DNA from 3 places in the Oleiphilus sp. HI0067 genome. Region 3 is predicted to be linked to each of the others. Evidence: riboswitches for the same ligand, from Rfam matches in the RefSeq annotation. Region 3 holds a riboswitch; each other region holds the start of a gene.
The links. A riboswitch is a leader RNA that binds a small molecule or an ion and turns the genes downstream of it on or off. The one in region 3 is predicted to bind cobalamin.
Positions count from the first base shown of each region.

Region 1 (4,431 bases), on a different contig from region 3:
TTTGATGGCGAAGCTAGATATCAAGAAGTTCCATTTGGTGGGCAATTCTATGGGTGGCGCTATCTCATCACTTTACGCAGCCCGTCATCCAGATCAAGTGTTATCGGTTACCTTAATCAGTCCAGCAGGTGTGCATACTCAGCCTTCGCAGATGGACGAAATTCTCGAGCAAGGGAGCAATCCTTTGATCGCAAAAACTGAACAAGACTTTTATCGGGTCTTAGAGTTTGTCATGGAAGTGAAGCCATTTATTCCCGATGCGATTGCAAAAGCGGAGGCTGAAATAGCGGTGTCTCGACTAGCGATCAACGAAAAGATTTTTAAAGACATTCGTTCAGACCTCACTAAAGGCTTAGACAAAGAATTCGTTAATATCACCGCGCCAACCCTAATCATTTGGGGAGAAGGAGATAAGGTGATTAGTGCCAAGAATATTGATGAATATGCGGCGCTGGTGAAGAACTCTAAGAAGGTTGTATTGCCTGGTATTGGTCACTTAGCAATGGTTGAAACACCAGAAAAAACAGCTGAACTAATGCGAGACTTTATCGGTAGCTAGACTCAAGCATTGATGAAATGAAGCCGCTATTGGGAAACTAGTAGCGGCTTTTTTTGTTTTGTGAGTGTTGTCTACGGTTAGGCATAAGTGGTTGTTGTTTTTAGAGGGTAACATCAGGCTCATTCTTCTGTTCCTGTCGGCGCTGGCCGACGGCAAGTCAGGGTCTTTGTTTCGCCAAAGACCCCAACACCCCAAAGGCGACCCGGATCGCTTACGCGCTCAACGCGATTATCCCTTCGTTCCATTGCGTCATTCCGGACAGCGAAGCGCGACAAGGTGAATTGCGCAACGCGCAAGAGAGGGAGCCCTGGGGTATCCGGAATCTACTTTGCGAATGCATGAAAATAGACAAGAGCAGACCTTGGCGGCTCTCTGAACACAATGCCCGCTTCAATAGGAAAGCGGACCTTCAGTCAGGAAAGAAATCTTGGTTTGCGGGCATTCACTTTCATGAGAAAGCGGTCATTCCAATTTGGTAGAAATACCTCCTAAACCGTCATTAGAGATCGGTTTAGTATTTGGCCGAGTTTTCTGGTCTAACTTTGACCTAGTTCAATTACCTAAACAGACATTGCAGACCTGAAAATCGCTTGTTTTTCGATGTGTGCTTAAAGATAGAAGCGCACTAAATGACTGAAGCTCAATGTTAGTAATAACAAAATGATCTTATCACCTGAGTACTTTTGATACTAAGGCATTCATAGTCGACTAAACTGACATAGACCGCTGATTAATATTCGGATTGTGGAGGAATACTATGTCTTGCTCAAACACTTCATCCCACCCTGATCACATTCATGGCCCAAACTGTGGACATACTGCGATTCGTCATGGCGATCATATCGACTATATTCATGACGGGCATCTACACCACCTTCATGAAGATCACTACGATGAACATACCATCGAGGTTAGTGACGCTAATCCAGATGGGTGTAAGCCTTTACACTCCTGCGGAGATCATGTTCATGGTCCAGGTTGTGGCCACGAAGCGGTGCCTCATGGAGATCACATAGATTATTTAGTGGATGGCAGGTTACACCACGTGCACAACGGGCATTGTGATGATCATGGTCCTATAGAACTGGTATAGATAGAGTCACAACGCTTCTTTAATTTGAATTGCTGAGTCATGGCGACTAGTGCTCCACTAGTTGCATAATTAGGCCAGTAAACTTATATTCAGTACCGCATTGGTTCACGCCTACTAAATAGATGCCTTAGGGTATCTACAGGTTGTGCTAAGAGGAAATCTGGTGAGAATCCAGAACTGACGCGCAGCGGTAATAGGGAACGAAAGCGACACGATTGGTATCTCATATAGATTAAGATCAGGCACTGGAAAGAGCTCCGGGAAGCCGTCGCCGTAGAAAACTAAGCTCAGCTTATTTGCCCTTAAGTCCGAAGACCTGCCAACGCAGTTCATCCACAAACTATTGGGTGAACTTTCATGCCTTCGCGATCATGAGGTATAGAAAGACAGGTTTTAGTTGCCTTAAGCAAGCTTAGTGTTACCGCTTATCTTGCCTCCTGTAGTTTCTTCTTTTTTCGCAAAGGACCGTTTACCGAGTTCAATTTGCGTTGTAAAGAAATATGCCGAACCATGAAGAAATCAAATGCCCCCGTTGTGGATCACCCTTTGAATGTAAAATGGGATCAATCACAATTTGCCACTGTAGCGATGTCCACTTATCTAGAGAACAAATGGCGTTTATTTTGGAACATTGGCAAGGCTGCTTGTGCCATGCGTGTTTGCTTGAGATTAAAACATTGTTACCAGAGAACCCTTCCTATAGGGCAAGGGCGTTGAACTGAACTGTCCAATTCCTAAATTGCTATTCGTCGTTCTCTAGGCGCGTATTCAAAAACATCGGAGTAGCAATTTGCTTCGTTAAGGCCTTTGGATTCAAGTTTATCGATAGTGCCGTATACCATTTGGGGCGATCCGCATAGATAAACCTTGGTATTGTCGAGGTCTTCAAAATCATGCTCAATCACCTCATAGATATAACCGGAGCGGCCATTCCATTCACTATTTTCTGTTTCTAAGATCGGCGTAAAGGTGAGGTTCTTATGTTGTTTTGCCCAGCCTTGAAATTGGTTTAGCAGATAGAAGTCGTCGATATGTCTATTCGACCAATAGATATTGATCAGTGCTTTAGGTTGTCTTGTAAGAGCCTCTTCGGTTAAGCATTTAATCTTCGCGATACCTGATCCCGAGGCGATCAATAGATGCCTTTGATTAAGGTTGGTTTGCAAAAAAGCCTGCCCCATCGGTAAGGTCACGGACACTGATGCCCCATCGATAAGACATTTTGTAAGGTGTTTCAATATTCTACCGGCTAACTCACTACCATTCTGAATATACAGTTGTATTCGACGAGCTTGGTTTGGGTCGCAACGATTCGCAATGGTATAAAAAAACGCTTGTGGTTCTCCATCATCATTTAGATCGAGTTCCAGCTGCAGATACTGCCCTGCATGATAATTCAGCGAGGTGCCGACGGGAGAAAGTAATTCAATCTCTAGGGTATCTTTGGTCAAGGGTTCTGCGCTCAAGACCTGACATTCGTGCGTAACTTTATTCGCAACTTTGTTCATATCAAAGCCATCATTACTATTTCAATAATCGAGTTCTAGCAAGTTTAGAGGACTTTTATGATGAGTAAAAATGGTATATTTTCACGTACCGATTAATATTTCTCATGCATGATGTTTGCTGAACTTAACGATGATTGAACGTACTCACCTTAGAATTCTGCACGCCGTTGAACAGAACGGATCATTAACGGCGGCTGCTAAAGCGCTTTGCGTGACGCAATCCGCTTTAAGTCACACGATGCGAAAGCTGGAAGATAATCTCGGCGCCGAAATTTGGTTTCGAGAAGGGCGCAGTTTGCGTCTCACTCAGTCAGGTCGTTATCTATTAAATATCGCGAATCGCGTGCTTCCCTTGCTAGATCATGCTGAAGAAAAGCTCAAGCAAATGGCGCAAGGTGAGCGAGGCACATTGCGAATTGGTATGGAATGCCATCCTTGTTATCAATGGTTGTTAAAAATCGTTTCTCCGTTCTTGGATGCGTGGCCAGATGTGGATGTAGATGTAAAACAGAAGTTCCAGTTTGGTGGTGTCGGCGCACTGTTAGATTACGAAATTGATCTATTGGTGACGCCAGATCCGTTTTATAAAAGCGGCCTAAATTTCACCCCTGTATTTGATTATGAGCAGGTCTTGGTTGTGCCTCGGGGGCACGATTTAGTTGGATGCCAATATGCAGAAGCAGAAGATTTAAGAGACCAGGTTTTACTGACCTATCCGGTCGCCACTGATCGACTCGATATTTATAGCCAGTTCCTTAATCCGGCGGGTGTCGTGCCCAGACTTCACAAAACCAGTGAGACGACCGAGATCATGTTACAGATGGTCGCTTGTGGGCGCGGTGTGGCTGCTCTGCCACGTTGGTTAGCAGAGGAGTATTGTAAAAAGCTTCCTTTAAGTGTGGTGCGTTTAGGTAGAGAGGGCATTGCCAAGCAGATATTCGTGGGGACGCGTGAAAGTGATGGCGATATTAAGTATCTCAATGCATTTATTGAAATGGCACGTGGCTACGAATATCCGATATCAACCGGTAAAACCTAGGTTTTTCGCTAGGTTCTATCCTCTCGCTCCAATTAAGTATGATAAAAACTCATAAAATAATGAAATAAAATCAATTTTATTCATGATTTGATCTGGGTATAACTATATACAGTTTTAAATGCGGCATAGCATGTATACGGGAGGTCAGGTCACCATGAGTAAAGGGTTTACATACACAATTAAGACAATTCAGTTTGATGAACACTATCGTCCATCAGACGGTACTCGAATC
Region 1 is NZ_LWFI01001420.1:56,163-60,593, reverse strand. Features, by position in the region: gene A3739_RS22780 (alpha/beta fold hydrolase) at 1-559, shown strand, start outside; gene A3739_RS22775 (hypothetical protein) at 1,317-1,652, shown strand; cobalamin riboswitch at 1,766-1,991, shown strand; gene A3739_RS31505 (cysteine-rich CWC family protein) at 2,153-2,374, shown strand; gene A3739_RS22770 (NAD(P)H-flavin reductase) at 2,387-3,160, opposite strand; gene A3739_RS22765 (LysR family transcriptional regulator) at 3,291-4,199, shown strand; gene A3739_RS22760 (DUF1852 domain-containing protein) at 4,354-4,431, shown strand, end outside.
Region 1: linked by a shared signal. The riboswitch ahead of A3739_RS31505 (cysteine-rich CWC family protein) and the one ahead of A3739_RS00805 (ribonucleoside-diphosphate reductase subunit alpha) in region 3 are both predicted to bind cobalamin.

Region 2 (4,431 bases), on a different contig from region 3:
TGAACGCGACGCCGAGACTGAATTTGAAAAAGTCTGGATGAAGTACGCTGATTTTATTGGTCGTAAACGCTGCGTGTTTAGCTTTGCATCAAGTGGAAATTTAGCATCATCTGAAGGCAGAGTTTACGCTAAAGACTTATTGAGTTAAGTCAGCCTGAGATACAGACCAAAGTATGGTGCTTTGGGTCAACGTCTTGCGTTCGTAATTGGTGTTTTTGTATAGTTCGCCGCTCAAAATTCATTTGCTTGAGCGGTTATGTTGCAAAACTACATCAATTATCGGAAGCCAAAAATCGTTTGGAATAATCCGAATGCGGGATTTCTGACGGCGTTTGCCGCAGCGGTAATTGTTCATCTGTTGGTAGCGATCGTTTTCTATTCGTATGCGCTAGGGCCTAAGGCGTATATCGTCGATAATTCAACGTACCGGGTTGCCTTGTCTCAACGCATTTTAGAACCCACTCCTGAGTCTATTATTGAACCCTTGTCGGCCAGTCAAGAATCGCCAAAACAGGAAGATCTTACCCCTAAATCGAAACCCGATCCTGTGGTGAAGCCTGTCGAGAAACCGGTTGTCGAACCCGAACCTCAAAAGTCAACGGAAGCCATTTTAGAAAGCGAGCCTTCTAAATCATCACCGGTTGAGACTATTCAAACAGTTGCTCCATCCAAGAAGAAAATTGCGAAGCAATCCGAAGCGAGCATCAGTGATCATTCGGATAAGGGTGAACCTGCTAATAAAGTTGCCGAAAGCAAAGCAAAAGAGCAGCCTCAACAAGATCAAAAAGAGCAGAAGGCTCCGGTCAAGAAAATTGAAGAGCCTAAAGAGCAATTTAGATCGCCAGCTTATGTGCTAGGTAGCCCTTCAAATCCCAGACCAGTTTATCCTAGCTTAGCGCGCAGGCGTGGTTGGGAAGGGGATGTATTATTAGGAGTGCATGTTGATGTTACGGGCTCGGTGACTTACGTAGAGATTCTAGAATCGAGTAATGTATCGGCTTTAGATTTTGCCGCTTATTCAACTATTTACGAAAGCTGGAGCTTCTCTCCTGCTGATGCGGCTGAAGCTTCGTTGAGAGGCTATGTTACTGTACCCATCTCGTTTAGGCTCGACTAAACGTTTTGCTCTTCATTGCAGTTCTGATCTTCGTACACTCGACCATGTTACTTCATTAGTCCCGTCACTCCTTGCCCCAGTTTTAATAAATCAATTGACTTGAAAATGTGAACTGCGTAAAGTCGCAGCCCTGCTTGAGGTGCTCAATCACTAAATCTAGTGAGCGAGTGAAACGGGAAGTTGGTTGAAGTCCAACGCTGCCCCCGCAACGGTAAGCAAGTTAAGTCGGCATCCTCGCCACTGTGCAGTAAAGCATGGGAAGGCCGTTCGACTAAGTCGAATGACAACTTGTAAGCCCGGAGACCGGCCTGAAGTGATTTTTTAGATATTGCGGAGGGCGATATTTGGGACTGATGTCTAACGAACTAGATTGTCGCTCGTTAACCATTACTGTTCTTTGCTTCTCTCTCTGCGCGATTGCTGGTGAAGTGCGTGGGTCTACGTTTAGTTTTACTTTCTCTACTTCTTGTTTCGACGTTTGCTGTTGCTGAGGAAACCGTCGAGCATGAAACCGTTGTGGTGACAGCTTCTAAGCTTGATGCCGATCATATCAATACCGAGCATACTTCAAGTCATACAACAGTAATTCGTTCTAGTGAGTTTGGTCATGAGTTCTCTAATGTCGCGGATGTGTTATCTGATCAGAGTGGCGTTCAAATTCGTCAAGTAGGTGGGATAGGTTCTTATTCGACTGTGAGTATCCGTGGGTCTAGTGCAGCACAAGTTAATGTGTTTCTCGACGGCATGTTATTGAATGATGCGCACGGAGGAATTGTTGATCTTGGCAATATTCAATTGAGCTCAATCGAGAGAATAGAAATATATCGTGGTAATACCCCAGCGCAGTTGGGCGTGTCATCAATTGGTGGTGCAATAAATCTCGTAAGCAAAAAAGGTGCTGCGAAGCCTTATCATACTGTGAGGGCGGGCTATGGATCGTTCAAAAGCCAGCTCGGCGCGTTGACCTCTGCTTTTCATTCTGGAGATACAAATTATCTTGTTAATGCAGAGTATGTTTCTAGCGACAACGACTATGAGTTTTTAAATGATCGGCAGACTCCTAACAATCCTTTCGATGATGAGGTACAGCGTCGTCAAAACGCACAATACGAGCAAGGAGCGATTCATTTATCTGCGGTCACAGATATCTCTAAGTCTTTAGATGCAAATAACGTAGTTCGCTACTCGAAGTCTTCTAAGGGCGTGCCGACTGCGCGAAACGCCAAAGATAATTCGGCGACATATGATGTTGAAACCCTATCTATTCAAAGTAAGTTGAATCATGAACTTTCTACTAGGTTAAAAGCGTCTTATCAGATTTATGGTTCGCTGTTGAAAGGCGATTATGACGACACTGAAAACAAAGTTGGTCTGTCTGCAAATCTAGAGAAATCTGAGTCATCTAATATAGGCGTTAAAACTGACTGGGCTTTATCTTCGGGTAATCATTTGTTCAATATTGCCGCACTGCTACGTTTTGAAAAATATGAAAACGAAGACCTTATTCAGAACACGTCTACGGATGCATCGCGCATGCAAACATCATTGATTGCTCAAGATGAATGGTTAAATTATGCGGGTACCTTACAACTAACCGGTAAGATTGGTCTTCGTTATTTGCAAGACGATCAAGATATTCCAAAATCAGTTAGTAATACTGAATCTTATTACGCTGCTTACAGCGGCCTGCGCTACACGTTTTTTCCATCCCTCGCACTCACCGCAAGCCTCTCTCACGAAGTCCGTCCGCCCAAACTTAGCGAATTGTTTGGTGACACCGGTTCGTTGTTAGGCAATGACGAGCTGGTCGAAGAGTATGCAACCAACGCGGAACTTGGGTTGCAGTTTTTGCAGGGGAATTCCAACCTTAACTCCTCCTTGTTTTACAGATCACTAAAAGATGCGATTGTCGTTATTTTCGATTCGCGCGGAATAGGTCGCGCTGAAAACGCTGCAAGTGCGCAGATATATGGTCTTGAAGTAGACGGGAGCATTCTATTGACTGAATTTTGGAAAGCTGGGTTAAGGGCGACTTTGCAAAGTAGTGAAGACACGTCTGATATCCCAGCTTTTAAGGGGAACTCTCTCGCTGGCGTGTATGAATCTGCCGCGACTATTTCAAATGAATTGTCGGTGTTCGACTACAAGCTAAATTTGGAGTATCAACGCCAAGATGGTGGTTATTATGATCGAAGTGCGTCTGCAGAGATGCCAACAAATGAACAGATTAACGTTAGTATCGAGCGCCGTTTGGGTCAGCACAACGCAAGGCTTTCCTTAGTAAATATTACAGACGAAAGAATCGAAGATTTTAATCGTTACCCGGGTCCGGGACGACGAGCTTTCCTAACCTATAGCTATACCTTCAATTAAAGGAACTGAAAAAATGAATGCTAGACAATTAATAAAAGCGACCGCATTAGTATCTATTTCGGCATTTCTTGGCGCATGTTCAAGTAGTGATTCAACTGACAACTCTGTCGACTGTTTTGACTGCGCGGTAATTTCCACGGTATCAGCAGACTTTACATCAAGCGCTGTTCAGTTTACTGATACAATCCCAGCTTACGAAATATCTTCGGATTATGCTGCTCAAGATTTATCTGATGTACGCTTTCTAACATTTGGCGATCATTTCTATCGCATGGGGCGTTTCGGGATTAACAACTTAGCGAAATTCTCATTTGATGATGCCGAGAACCCAATTTGGGAATACTCTGTGGCTAAGGATGATAGCGATAATCCAAACCCATATACGGTGGTGTTTGTATCTGAAACACAGGCTTATGTTTTACCTTTTGGTACTGATGAGATTATTGAGATTAATCCAAGCGTTACTGATAGTAATCAACAAAGTGATTTTATCGTAGATCGCTTAGACTATTCGAAATATAGCTTTGGAAATGGAATCGGAGCATCGGATGGTTTTGTGAAAGATGGATTGCTGTACGTTCTATTAAATGGCCAAGATTCATCTTTTGTTCCGCAGACCTCTCGAATTCTTGTGATTGATCCGTCGACAAATCTTGAAGTCGACGTGAATGGTTCAGGTGAAGCGTACGACTTAACCGTCAAGAATGCCCAAGATATGGATGTAGTGGGTGGTTATATATATGTCGCTGGGGTAGGTCGTTATGCTTCATTAGATGGATCTCGCCCTGCTGAACTTACAGGTGGTATAGAGAAAGTTGATATCCGTGGCATGACTTACTTGAGTACCTTATTAGTTGACGATAATGATGCAAGCGTAAATGCACAAATTGCGGGAGTTGAAGTGTCATCATCTGATAACAAAGCATATTTAATTCGTTATA
Region 2 is NZ_LWFI01001333.1:55,865-60,295, reverse strand. Features, by position in the region: gene maoP (DUF413 domain-containing protein) at 1-148, shown strand, start outside; gene A3739_RS21140 (energy transducer TonB) at 257-1,117, shown strand; cobalamin riboswitch at 1,238-1,444, shown strand; gene A3739_RS21135 (TonB-dependent siderophore receptor) at 1,550-3,490, shown strand; gene A3739_RS21130 (hypothetical protein) at 3,504-4,431, shown strand, end outside.
Region 2: linked by a shared signal. The riboswitch ahead of A3739_RS21135 (TonB-dependent siderophore receptor) and the one ahead of A3739_RS00805 (ribonucleoside-diphosphate reductase subunit alpha) in region 3 are both predicted to bind cobalamin.

Region 3 (4,431 bases):
TTCAGCTTTACGCTCATATTCTTCATAACGCTTTTCAAATGCCTGACCAGTTAAGTCGTGCAGGTCTGGAACATCATTAGGAGAAAACAAGGTCCAATCTTGCTCCTCAAACACGCGCTTCATAAAAAGATCTGGAATCCAATTAGCGGTGTTCATATCGTGTGTGCGACGTCTCTCATCCCCTGTATTTTTTCTAAGATCGAGAAAGTCTTCGATATCTAAATGCCAGCTTTCCAAGTATGCACAAACGGCTCCTTTGCGTTTACCGCCTTGGTTCACTGCAACAGCCGTGTCATTTACAACTTTAAGGAACGGCACGACCCCCTGAGACTGGCCATTAGTTCCCTTGATGTGCGCGCCTAGCGAGCGAACATTAGTCCAATCATTACCCAATCCACCTGCCCATTTTGAGAGCAAGGCATTGTCACGCAAAGCGTCATATATACCGCTCAAGTCATCTGGAACAGTGGTCAGATAGCACGATGATAGTTGAGGTCTTAACGTTCCGGAATTGAACAAGGTGGGGGTTGAGCTCATATAATCAAACGATGACAAGAGGTCATAAAATTCAATTGCACGGGCTGTAGGGTCATCCTCATTTAGCGCGAGCCCCATTGCGACTCGCATAAAAAAGGTTTGCGGCAATTCAATACGCGTTTCTTCATGATGAATAAAGTAACGATCGTATAAAGTCTGTAACCCTAAATAGGTAAACTGGTTGTCACGCTCTGGTTTGAGCGCATCGGCAAGCATCTCTATATTGAAGGAATCTAACTTAGAATCGATAAGCTCTTCTTGAATGCCAAAACGGATGCCCGCTTCGAATATTTCAGCATACGCATTACTCGCATCTTCTATCGCAGCAGGCAAGTAAACATTCAATGCCTTACCCACCTCGCTCATTAACGAATCCAACAACAACCTTGCACTAACAAACGAATAATTCGGCTCTGACTCGATCAAAGGTCGCGCAGCCATAATAAGCGCTGTACCAATATCTTCCTCTTTAATGCCGTGATACAGGTTGCGATAGCTCGAATCTAATAAATGATCTGCATCAACGCCTTCAAGGCCTCTGCACACCTGAGAAATCAAAGCGCGAATACGACCAATGTTTAATGGCGCCTCAGAGCCATCATTGCGTTGCATTTTGAAGTGAGGATGTGCCTCTTCGCTAGGCTGTTGATCTTTACGCTGCTGAGCGTGCTCCTCACGGTACAAAACATAAGCCCGTGCAACTTTCTGCATCCCTTGGCGCATCAAGCCTAGCTCAACTTGATCTTGTATATCCTCGATATTGATCGAGCCGCCAGATGGATATTGCTTTTCAAAGCGACCATGAATACCACTTACAATCTGATCGGCAAGCTGCTTAACGTGGCTTGCATCCGCATGATCATGATCCTCTGCGGCCAATATTGCTTTGGTGATTGCGACTGCTATTTTGTCACTATTATATGAATCGAGAGTCCCATCGCGCTTGATCACTTTAAGCTGGAAATTAGAAGTGTTTGAGACTGGTTTGATATTAGGATCAGAGAGTGCATTTGGAGTTGTCATAATTAATTCTCATCGCGTTTCGGTCAACTAGACCAATAACCCTTCGCCATAAAAATCTATATGAACAGCACACACAGTGAGACAACCAATAAAGCTGCCATTGCCAATAATGCTGTCTTTCGATCACCCTATAGTCGCGAAGGTATGAAAGCCCATTTATCTTGTGATAAATGGGTTGCTTTGGCAGGTCTTCGGACTTATGGGCGTGTGTTAAATCTAACGATTATCCTACAGCGACGACTTCCCAGAATTTTACGTTCCAGTGCCTAATGCGTGTAGCTATCTTGCTTCGCATTATGTCGCTTTCGTTCCCAATTACCGCTGCGCGTCAGTTCTGGATTTTCACCAGATTCTCTCTTAGCACAACTAATTCAGAGACATTCTTACGTGTCTATTTAGTAGATGTGAACCAATGCAAAACACAATATATAGGCATTTTTAATAACAAACAACAATATATTGTTTAAAACAATGCCGGCTACGAATCTTAGGTATAAAAAAACCGCAAATCTCATGAGAGCATTTGCGGCTCGATTTAGTCTCTACCTATTATCCGCCAATAAATTCTGGCCCTATACCCAACGACCAAATAATTACCGTTGCGACACGCGTTGAGACAAGATAAACGAGCGCGACTGCGAGAATCGCCCCTTCGAAGAAAAACGCTCTATCTTCTGAAATACGCATCACGATCGGAAGACCCTTGTGTAGAAGAACCCCTGCGCATGCGGCAGCAAATACAAATACTAAGGCGTTGACCCAAAAGACAGGATATAACAGCGAAAAACCACCTAAAAACAGAGGCGTGCATGCGTATGCCATGAGTGCAATTCCGTTTGCAGCTTGCTCGTCATGCTCAGCTCCGTAGGTCTGAGCCATCCAGTCGATCATGTAGCCAATAAAAAATACTCCCAGCAGCATCGTTAGATATGTTAACCCGCACAAGAGGAATGCGCTGTCTGCGGTCAACTTCGTGACGGCCCCATCACCGATTGTCCAACCAACTACAGTGGTAGAATAATAAGCACACAGAGGCCCGATGGCGGCCAATATGCAGGTGTACGCGACAAAGATCCTTGTCGGCATGGAATGCTCTTTTTTGATTTCTTGCCACTCTCTAGTAGGGTGAGTGGCCAATCCAAACATATGTGAAAGCAACATAGTTAGCTCCTCCGCTGGGCTCCGTTCTTACAGTACATAAAGATAGTCGCAATCAGATTCACTTGTTTAGATCACTTTTACTTAAAGAAATGCTGTTTAGACGCTAAAGGAATACAAGCACTTAGTTAACTATGCTAATTCCCTCTTGCATAAGCGATTTCATGCATCACTTGCCGCAAGACCTCTACGCCACTTAAAATCTAGGCAATTTCAACGAACCGGCTGTTTTTAACTATAGTGTTTTGCATTCAACAAAAGGAAAACGACACTCACATGAGTCAGGAACAACCAAACAATCCTCTTCATGGCATCACGCTGGCTACGATTGTAGAAAAACTTTATGAGCATTATGGTTGGGATGGATTAGCGAGCCGCGTCAGTATCAATTGCTTCAAGAAAGATCCATCGATTAAATCATCGCTAAAATTCTTGCGTCGCACGCCATGGGCTCGTACTAAAGTAGAACAGCTTTATTTGTCTACTTTTAACACCCCATCCCCTTCGCCTTGGGAAAATTGGAAAAAACATGACTAAACAAAGCCTCGAACAACTTAGCGCGATGGAACCTGAAGATCGCTACGATTACACCATCGAACAAATATTAGAGCATAAACAGCTTTGGGTATTAATTAATGCTCAGCAAGACTTTATTACGATCAACTATGAAGAAGACGCGTTTAGCTACCTTCCAATGTGGCCGAGTAAAGAAGCTGCCGTTGCTATTTCTGAGTTTGATCAAGAGGTAACGGCCATCGCGATTCCTGTTGATACGTTTATTGATGACCTTGCTGAAGAGCTAGATCAAGCAAAGATAGAAATTGGTGTGTTCCCAGGTGCTGATACAAGCGTATGGGTATGTGACGCCACCGATTTTAAACATGAAATTGAAGACGCACTTAAGAGCTTATAAGCATGCAAATATCATCCGAAATCCCCTTGCTAGAAAATATATTTAGCCAATGGAAAGAACTCATTGCTGATGACTACTTAGACTATCGAAATCACTGCTATCGCTTGATTCACTGCTGCTTCGCACTGCACGATTGTACGGAAGAAGATAAATTAAATAAGCAGTCCAGCCACTTTATGATCAAGAAAATTAATTCTTGCTGATTTATTCTTCCCCGGCTCAGGCGGTGAGTCGTAATCCAATATATGGACAGCACAAGCAATGAATTCAAAGCCCAAAAAATTAGTTTCATTAAGTACGGCCATTACCAAATTAAGAGCCATAGTGGCGACTCTTAATACCCCTTTTTTGTCCCTGCCTAGACATACTCCAAAAGATACCTCCTTTAATGTATTTATTCAGATGAATTAAACTACCAATAGTCACGAACTCCACAAGTAATAATCTTTTCCAATAATTTTATCACCGCATTTTCGCTGTCACAAAACTGTCTATGTTATCGACTATAGTTCGGCACGACGCTTCATTTGTGTCTTATGCTGTATAGGGAAACCTCCCAACACGGATGCGTCGTCTTTACTAGCAACCGATTGAGGCTGCAATCAATACGATAAAAAGGGGTAATATCCAGAATGAAAGCAATAAAGAAACTTACCACTGGTGCAGTATCTGCAGCCATCTTGCTTGGAGCGTCGCAATTCGCAAGTGCGGAAACGCTTCGGCTCTTAACTTGGGGCGGATATGCTCCAGATGAAGTTATCGCACAATTTAAAGCCGAAACTGGCATTGACGTTGAGGTA
Region 3 is NZ_LWFI01000047.1:1,970-6,400, forward strand. Features, by position in the region: gene A3739_RS00805 (ribonucleoside-diphosphate reductase subunit alpha) at 1-1,560, opposite strand, end outside; cobalamin riboswitch at 1,725-1,946, opposite strand; gene A3739_RS00810 (Yip1 family protein) at 2,110-2,721, opposite strand; gene A3739_RS00815 (VF530 family DNA-binding protein) at 2,995-3,255, shown strand; gene A3739_RS00820 (DUF2750 domain-containing protein) at 3,248-3,631, shown strand; gene A3739_RS00825 (extracellular solute-binding protein) at 4,264-4,431, shown strand, end outside.